4 regions of the Alteromonas sp. ABH2_165 genome follow, and region 1 is predicted to be linked to each of the others. Evidence: predicted binding sites of a transcription regulator. Region 1 holds the regulator's gene; each other region holds the start of a gene.

What was found. The regulator MetJ, encoded in region 1, represses methionine synthesis genes. The targets are predictions, from matches to a motif close to TAGACGTCTAGACGTCTA.
Region 2: metK (methionine adenosyltransferase) is a predicted target of MetJ. The motif match lies at 1,117-1,134, and genes of this name have one in related genera.
Region 3: serA (phosphoglycerate dehydrogenase) is a predicted target of MetJ. The motif match lies at 980-997, and genes of this name have one in related genera.
Region 4: thrA (bifunctional aspartate kinase/homoserine dehydrogenase I) is a predicted target of MetJ. The motif match lies at 913-930, and genes of this name have one in related genera.

What each region holds. Positions count from the first base shown of each region.
Region 1 covers NZ_JBSWWF010000012.1:68,050-70,258, forward strand. The annotation lists gene metF (methylenetetrahydrofolate reductase) at 79-963, opposite strand; gene metJ (met regulon transcriptional regulator MetJ) at 1,118-1,441, shown strand; gene ACXAFQ_RS19985 (MFS transporter) at 1,508-2,209, opposite strand, start outside.
Region 2 covers NZ_JBSWWF010000006.1:328,932-331,140, forward strand. The annotation lists gene metK (methionine adenosyltransferase) at 1-963, opposite strand, end outside; gene tkt (transketolase) at 1,376-2,209, shown strand, end outside.
Region 3 covers NZ_JBSWWF010000004.1:389,016-391,224, forward strand. The annotation lists gene serA (phosphoglycerate dehydrogenase) at 1-949, opposite strand, end outside; gene rpiA (ribose-5-phosphate isomerase RpiA) at 1,093-1,749, opposite strand; gene ACXAFQ_RS10660 (5-formyltetrahydrofolate cyclo-ligase) at 1,869-2,209, opposite strand, start outside.
Region 4 covers NZ_JBSWWF010000004.1:263,981-266,189, forward strand. The annotation lists gene ACXAFQ_RS10110 (alpha-amylase family glycosyl hydrolase) at 1-543, opposite strand, end outside; gene thrA (bifunctional aspartate kinase/homoserine dehydrogenase I) at 1,116-2,209, shown strand, end outside.

The DNA.
Region 1 (2,209 bases):
TCTATAACAGCTTAGCCAGGCATGGAGCTCCGGCGTGTTTTTTCTCTGGCCTCCGTACTCCCAGCGTATTCGAAAATGTTAGTCAGCGCGAACGCCCAGCATGTGGCAGATAGCGTAGCTGAGTTCGCAGCGGTTCAGGGTATAGAAGTGGAAGTGTTTCACGCCTTCTTTAGCCAGTACCTTCACCTGTTCCATGGCGATGTTGGCGCCAATTAGGTTGCGGGTTGCTTGGTCATCGTCGTCAAGACCGTCGTACATTTTGTGCAGCCAGCCAGGTACGTGAACGTTGGTGAAACCCGCAAACTTAACCAGCGTTTGATAGTTAGTAACTGGCAATATGCCAGGAACAATATCTAAATCGATGCCTGCCGCTGCTGCACGGTCGCGGAATCGCAGGTAAACACTGGTATCGAAGAAGAACTGTGTAATTGCTTCCGAGGCACCGGCTTCCGCTTTACGCTTCAGATTCAGCAAATCAAACTGTGCGTTTGGCGCTTCAGGGTGCTTTTCTGGATAAGCCGCTACTGAGATATCGAAATCAGCCACGTCTTTTAACAGAGATACCAAATCAGACGCGTACATTTCAGTTTTATCTACGCCCTTTGGCAAATCACCACGTAAGGCCACAATACGGCGGATACCGGAATCCCAGTAGTCCTGAGCGATTTGTTTCAGTTCGTCACGAGTGGCATCTACACAGGTCAGGTGAGGAACGGCAGCCACACCGGTTTGCTGCTGAATGCGTTTAACCACATCGTGGGTGCGATCGCGCTCACCGCTGTTTGCACCATAGGTAACAGACATATATGAAGGCTTAAGAGGCGCCAGACGCTCTACAGATTTCCATAAGGTTTGTTCCATTTTTTCCGAGTTTGGCGGAAAAAATTCGAAGGATACATCGATGTCACGCAGTTCTGACAAAGATTGATTTAAGGCATCGATGCCCTGTGCATAGGAAACCATTTTCTGACTCACTCACTTTTTGGCCGTTTAGACGTCTAAACTAATTAATATATGTCTGGACGTCAAGAGGTTTACACGGCTTAATTGACCTTTTCGCTACATTGTTTAGAATTTCCGCTCATAAGATAAAATAACAGGCAGTCCGAGATTTCACATGGCAGAATGGAATGGTAAGTATATACACCCTTATGCAGAGCATGGGAAAAAGAGTGAACAGGTAAAGAAAGTTACTGTTTCTATTCCTATTAATGTGCTTAAGGAGCTCACAGATGAGCGCACCCGGCGACAGATAAACAATCTGCGCCATGCAACAAATTCAGAATTACTGTGTGAGGCATTCCTGCATGCGTTCACCGGGCAACCATTGCCTAACGATGATGACTTGCGCAAAGATAATCCAAATCGTATCCCGGCAGTTGCCAGAAAGATGATGGAAGAAATGGGCATCGACCCATCAGTGGATAACGAAGAAGAATAAAAACGAAAGCCAGAGTCAGTACTCTGGCTTTTCTCTTTTTGCTCGGCTTACATGCTTTCGCCGAGCTTAATCCGATTTACCCGGCGATGGCGCCTCTATTTTCCGCAATTCAAACAGAGGCCTGAACGTTTTTCCGAACAGCAGCACCACGCCTAAGCTCATTACACCACCCGTTACTGCGCAAGCAACCGGACCAATGGCTGCGGTCACCGAGCCACTTCGGAAGTCTCCCAGCTCGTTAGAAGAGGCAATAAACAACGAATTAACCGCACTAACCCGCCCTCGTAAGGCGTCGGGTGTCATGATCTGAACTACTGAGCTTCTAATCACCACGCTGATCATGTCTGAACCGCCGTAAATCAGCAGCGCAAAGCAGGCAACATAGAGATTTTGCGAGAAAGCAAAACCGATAATGGAAAAGCTGAATATGATCAGTGACCAGAACAGCAAGGGACCATTGCGCTCGATGGCGCGCTTACGCCGTACCATGGTTAACCCGATAATGGTTGCGCCCACGGCGGGCATGGCCCGGAGTAAACCCAAGGTTTCTGGCCCTTCATGCAGCACGTCTTTTACAAACACCGGCAGGATGGCCATCACGCTGCCGCATAAAATCACCACCAGATCGGTAAACAGAGCTCCACGCACCACGTTGTTGTGCATTAGATAATGTACGCCGCTGAAAATATCTTTCAGTTCCAGCTTGCGCTCAGAGTGAATTTTTAAGGCAGGCAGTAAAGAGAAGCCGCCCAAGGTGAATAAGCCGAA
Region 2 (2,209 bases), on a different contig from region 1:
AACCACGCCAGTACCAAAGGTTTCGATACTGATAGACGTTGGCTCGGCAACACCGATAGCGTAAGAAACCTGAATTTCACAACGCTTGGCTAACCCTGCTGCAACGATGTTTTTCGCCACATAACGACCCGCATAGGCTGCTGAGCGGTCAACTTTTGATGGATCTTTACCCGAGAACGCACCACCGCCGTGACGGGCCATGCCGCCGTAGGTGTCTACGATTATTTTACGGCCAGTTAAACCACAGTCGCCCATTGGTCCACCGATAACAAAACGACCGGTAGGGTTAATGTGGAACTGGGTGTCTTTTGTCAGCCATTCAGCAGGCAGAACCGGCTTAATCACTTCTTCCATTACCGCTTCGCGAAGCTGCTCGGTAGAAACGGTTTCGTTATGCTGGGTAGACAGTACAACCGCATCAATACCTACTGGTTTGTCGTTTTCGTAAACGAAGGTTACCTGGCTTTTTGCATCTGGACGCAGAAAATCAAGCTTGCCGTTTTTACGCACTTCAGCCTGTTTTTGTACCAAACGGTGAGCATAAGTAATTGGCGCAGGCATGAGTACATCGGTTTCATCGCTGGCGTAACCGAACATTAAGCCCTGATCACCGGCACCTTGTTCTTCAGGACGTGCACGATCAACACCCTGATTAATGTCGGGTGATTGTTTACCAATGGCGTTTAAAACCGCACATGACTCGGCATCGAAGCCAATGTCGGAGTGGTTGTAACCAATTTCTTTAACGGTTTGACGGGTAAGTTCTTCAATGTCTACCCATGCAGATGTGGTGATCTCACCACCTACCAAAACCATACCAGTTTTGACATATGTTTCGCAGGCAACCCGTGCTTTGGGATCCTGTTCTAATATGGCATCGAGCACAGCATCTGAAATCTGATCGGCAATTTTATCCGGATGTCCTTCAGAGACAGATTCCGATGTGAAAAGGCGTGCGGCCATAAATCCTCCGTTATTCTGGGGTTTACCAAATCATCTTTATAGTAAAGGTTGCTGATGATTGGTTGGGTATATTCAATTGCCCGCTGGTATGAAACGCAGTCGGACTATGATTCACATTGTACCGAGACTGGGTAAAAATACCATCTTTACTTCTGGACGTCTAAAAGTCTATTTGTTACGTTTCGTTGACAGCAATGGTTCGTTGTTACGTAAATTATGTTGATATCGATTCAAATAACCAGATTCGATAAGTATAGACGGCATAAAACACATTGAACTGGTTTTATGCTTAGGTAAGAATAGTTGCCACTATTTTATTCATTATCATTGGCAGCAGGACGACCACTCGTTTCCGGAGCGCGCTCCGGGTTGTCAAAAATTGTAGTTATTAGCCAATATCAAAGGAGTTAGCATGCCAACTCGTCGTGAACTCGCTAATGCCATACGCGCATTAAGTATGGATGCTGTTCAGAAAGCTAAATCAGGTCACCCAGGTGCCCCAATGGGAATGGCTGACATCGCGCAGGTTCTGTGGTGCGATTATCTGTCACACAACCCTTCCAACCCGAACTGGGCTAACCGCGACCGCTTTGTGCTTTCAAACGGCCACGGCTCTATGCTGCTCTACTCATTGCTGCACCTCACAGGTTACGAATTGCCGCTGGAAGAACTGAAGAATTTCCGTCAGTTACATTCAAAAACGCCAGGTCACCCTGAGTACGGCTATGCGCCAGGCGTAGAAACCACCACAGGTCCGTTAGGTCAGGGTATCAGCAACGCGGTGGGTATGGCGCTGGCTGAAAAAGTACTGGCTGCACAGTTTAACCAAGATGGTCACGACATCGTAGACCACTACACCTACACCTTCTTAGGCGACGGCTGCTTAATGGAAGGTATCTCTCACGAAACCTGTTCACTGGCTGGCACGCTGGGCTTAGGCAAGCTGATTGCGTTCTACGACGACAACGGTATTTCTATCGACGGTGAAGTAGAAGGCTGGTTCACCGACGACACAGTAAAACGTTTTGAATCTTACGGCTGGCAAGTAATTGCGGGCGTTGATGGTCATGATCCTGAGCAAATTCGCTCGGCAGTAGAAGCGGCCCGCGCTAACACTACCCAACCTACGCTGATTTGCTGCAAAACTGTCATTGGTTTTGGTTCGCCTAACAAGCAAGGTAAAGAAGACTGTCACGGCGCGCCGCTGGGCGATGATGAAATTGCATTAACCCGCAAAGAACTGAAC
Region 3 (2,209 bases), on a different contig from region 1:
CAGAGTATTTCGCCAGTTTACCCGCCACTTCAATACCAATGTTTTCCTGCGCTTCTTGCGTGCTACCACCAACGTGTGGAGTCAAGATAACGTTATCGAATTTACGCAGTGGCGATTCAAATTCTTCGTTGTTAGACTTCGGCTCAACCGGGAACACATCTACTGCCGCACCACCAATGTGATCCGCTTCCAGGGTGTCTACCAGGGCGTCGATATCGACAACGGTTCCACGGGAAGCGTTAATGAAGATGGCACCTTTCTTCATTTTCGCGAACTGGTCTTTTCCAATCATGTCTTTGGTAGAGTCGGTTTCTGGCACGTGCAGAGAAATTACGTCAGACGTTTCCAGTAGTGTATCAAGAGACTTGATCTGTACCGAGTTACCCAGCACCAGCTTGTCTTCGATATCGTAAAACTGTACACGCATACCTAAGTGTTCAGCCAGAATGCTCAGCTGTGTACCAATGTGGCCGTAACCAATAATACCCAGCGTTTTACCACGCGCTTCGTAAGAACCTTCGGCATTTTTCTGCCATTCACCACGGTGCGCTTTTGCATTACGAGCAGGGACGCCACGCAGCAACAGAATTAATTGACCCAGTACCAGCTCAGCAACTGAACGGGTGTTGGAAAACGGTGCGTTGAATACCGGAATACCACGAATTTGTGTGGCTTCCAGATCAACCTGGTTGGTACCAATACAGAAACAGCCAACAGCAACCAGCTTTTGCGCTGCTTCAACCACGGCTTCGGTGATTTGAGTGCGAGAACGAATGCCGATGAAATGTACATCTTTGACTTTCTCGATGAGATCTTCTTCGGACAGGGAGGTCTTAAGATACTCCACGTTGGTGTAACCATTGTTAGCCAGGGTTTCCACCGCGCTCTGGTGAACGCCTTCCAGCAGCAGAATACGGATTTTGTCCTTAGGTAGGGATACTTTACTCATTGCCTCACATCTCGGTTAGTTGGTTGCAAAAAGACATCTGGACGTCTATACGGGCAAAATAACAGATATCGTTGGTGGTTAAAAGTGCTATTTAGTCGGAAAACGCCAATTTTTAGCGTCTTCCGATGAACGACTGTGATTTATTAATCCAGCGTGAGTACGCCATTTTCAGTGGCGACCAGCACAACATCGGCGCCGCGATTTGCAAAAATGCCGTTGGTGACCACGCCGACAATCCCGTTGATAGTCGTTTCCAGTTCACGTGGGTTAACAATAGACAAGTTGTGAACGTCTAAAATAACGTTGCCGTTATCGGTAATTACGCCTTCTCGATAAACCGGGTCACCGCCCAGTTTTACCAGTTCGCGGGCCACGTAAGAACGGGCCATGGGTATGACTTCCACAGGCAGCGGGAAGTTGCCCAGTACGGGAACCTGTTTGCTGTCATCCACAATACAGACAAAAGTTTTTGCTACGGCTGACACAATTTTTTCGCGGGTCAGCGCTGCACCGCCACCTTTAATCATGTGTTTATGTTCGGTAACTTCATCTGCGCCGTCTACATACACATCCAGTGTATCCACCTCATTCAGCGAAAACACTTCAATACCGTGGGCCTTGAGGCGTTCGGTAGAGGCGTCTGAACTTGAGACTGCACCAATAATGGTATGTTTAATCTCTGCCAACGCGTCGATAAAAAAGTTAACTGTTGAGCCTGTACCAACGCCAACAATGGTGTCAGCCTTAATATATTTTACGGCCGCCTCGGCCACCGCCTTTTTCTTTGCGTTCTGATCCATAGGGTTTCTCCAAAGTTTTGCTGAAGTTTAACCGAAAAATGCGCAACCTGTTTATTTTTGTTCTGAATCTGCACATCACTATAAGCCCTGGCGAGCAAGGGCCAAAGGCGTGTGAAAGATTATCGCGCTGGTCTGAACACTTGTGACGGCGTTATCACCATATCGAGTGGAAAATCCCAGGGTTCGATTGGCAGATGATCAACGTGTTGGCAATCGTGGGCCGTACCAATAAGGAGGGGGCGGTTCTTTCTATGTCGGTAAGGCGCCAGCACGCGGTCGTAAAAGCCTCCGCCCATGCCCAAACGATTCCCATCAGCGTCGAAGCCCACTAGCGGCATTAAAATAAGCTGGTGATGGGAAAAGGGCACCACGTCCGGGCACCGCAAAACCGGTTCCTGGATATTGAAACGGTTTCGGGTGAGTACGGTGTTTTGGTGGTAGCGCAGAAATAGCAAATGCT
Region 4 (2,209 bases), on a different contig from region 1:
TTCTTCTACAGCGTAAGGATAAGCCGGGTTGTATCCCCAGCTAATGTCGCCGGCAAACTCATTAACCGGCATCAGCTCAATAATATTGATGCCCAGCTTTTTTAGTTCGGGTAACTTTTCAATAGCCGTTGCGAAAGTGCCGTGGCCGTCCATCGGTTTATTAAAGGTGCCGATGTGCATTTCGTAAATTACCCGTTCATGGATGGGAGGGGCTTTAAACGGGGAATGCTCCCAAGGAAAGTCATCGTCGTAGATAACGCTATTGCCCACACTATTCGTTAACTTGCGCGCCCGTGGGTCATTCTTTACCAGCCGCTCATCCTGTCGCGTTGTAATGATGAACTTATATTCCTGGCCGTTTTCTGCATTATCGATACAGCCATACCACACGCCACCGTTGGTTGCGTTCAGTGCCGTTCCGTTATCGTTCCAGCCATTAAAAGTACCTGTTACTGCCACCGCTTTTGCGTTGGGGGCCCAAACCGCAAACTGGTAGCCTTTCGCTACGGGTGAAACGCCGAGTAATCCGTTAAATGAAGACATCGATAGGCTCCGAAAAGAAGGTAATAAAGGAAGTGATTAACTACTATCACTCGCAGAGCAAAGAAGATGCCGCAAAATGGCGTTTGTGTTTTATTGATAGGCTTTTAATTACGGCGTGAAACCAACTGATTTTGTTTTACTTTTTTAGAGTAGCTGTGAATGTGTCGATTGGGAGGAAGCTGATGGGAATATTGTTACGGGCAAAATTTACCGGCACGCAAAGCAAAAACTTCCCGGTGAGTGAGGGGAGCTTAGGATGATTGTTTTGCCATATTGCAATATGGCATGTCAGTTTTGCGCGCTTATTAGGACTAAATTTTCTGATTTGGCGGTGTTTTACCCAGAAAAAGCAAAATCGCGGTTGACAGTTAGACGTCTATACGGCAAATTGTCGCTATGAAAACAATTATTAGCACCACCGGCATGATGATTATTACCACCTCGTTGAGGGCGGTCGCTGGCTAGTGCGCATAAGCAAACAGACATCGAAAGCCCGCCCCCCAACAAGGAGCGGGTTTTTTTTTACGCAATTAAGCGTTGATGTAGCAAAATAAAACCGAAAGGAGCATTACATGAAAGTCTTAAAGTTTGGTGGATCTTCTCTGGCCGACGCAACACGTTATCTTCGCGTTACCGAGATTTGTATGACCGCCCACCAAACCGAGGGCGCAGCCGTAGTGCTCTCTGCCCCGAAGGGCGTCACTAACGCGCTGTCGCTGCTTTGTGATCAAGCCGCTGCCGGCGAAGATTTCAACCCGTTGTTCACCAAGCTAGATGAATTGGTAAACGGTATCGCTAAAGAACTCGATGAAACCCTTACTGATTTCCCTTTTGAAAAGGTTTCTACTTTTATTGCCAGCCGTTTAGGCATCTTAAAACAGCAGCTCGAAGGTATTCGTTTACTGGGTACTGCGCCAGATTCAGTGGCGGCAGAAATTCTCAGCCTTGGCGAATACATCAGTGTGTCTATGTTTGGCGGTATTCTTGAAAGCAAAGGTGTAGCCAATCAGCTTATCGACCCGGTTGATTACGTACTGGCAAATGGCGAGTACCTCGACAGCATCGCCGATGTGGCATTAAGTAAGGCCCGCTTTAGTGAAGTGGTTAGCGACGGTAGCGTGTTCCTGGTAATGCCTGGATTTGTTGCAGCCAATGACGATCGCGAAAAAGTAACGCTGGGCCGTAACGGTTCTGACTATTCTGCAGCGATTTTGGCAGCGTGTATCGATGCATCGTGCTGCGAAATCTGGACTGACGTAGACGGCGTATATAACGCCGATCCGAATCAGGTTGAAGGCGCGGTACTGCTTGATAAATTAACGTACCAGGAAGCCATGGAACTGTCTTACTTCGGCGCGAAAGTACTGCATCCTAAGACCATTGGCCCCATCGCTCAGCACCACATTCCTTGTCTTATCAAAAATACTTTAAACCCAGCGGCACCGGGTACGCTCATCAGCAATGAAAAAAGTGAAATCTGGACCTCCGTAAAAGGTATTTCCCAGCTTGATAATGTGACCATGTTTAATGTAGCTGGCCCTGGCTTGAAGGGCATGGTTGGCATGGCGAGTCGCGTATTTGAAGTAATGAGCAATGCGAATATTTCCATTAGTCTCATCACGCAGTCCAGCTCTGAGTACAGCATTAGCTTCTGTATCCAGGAAAA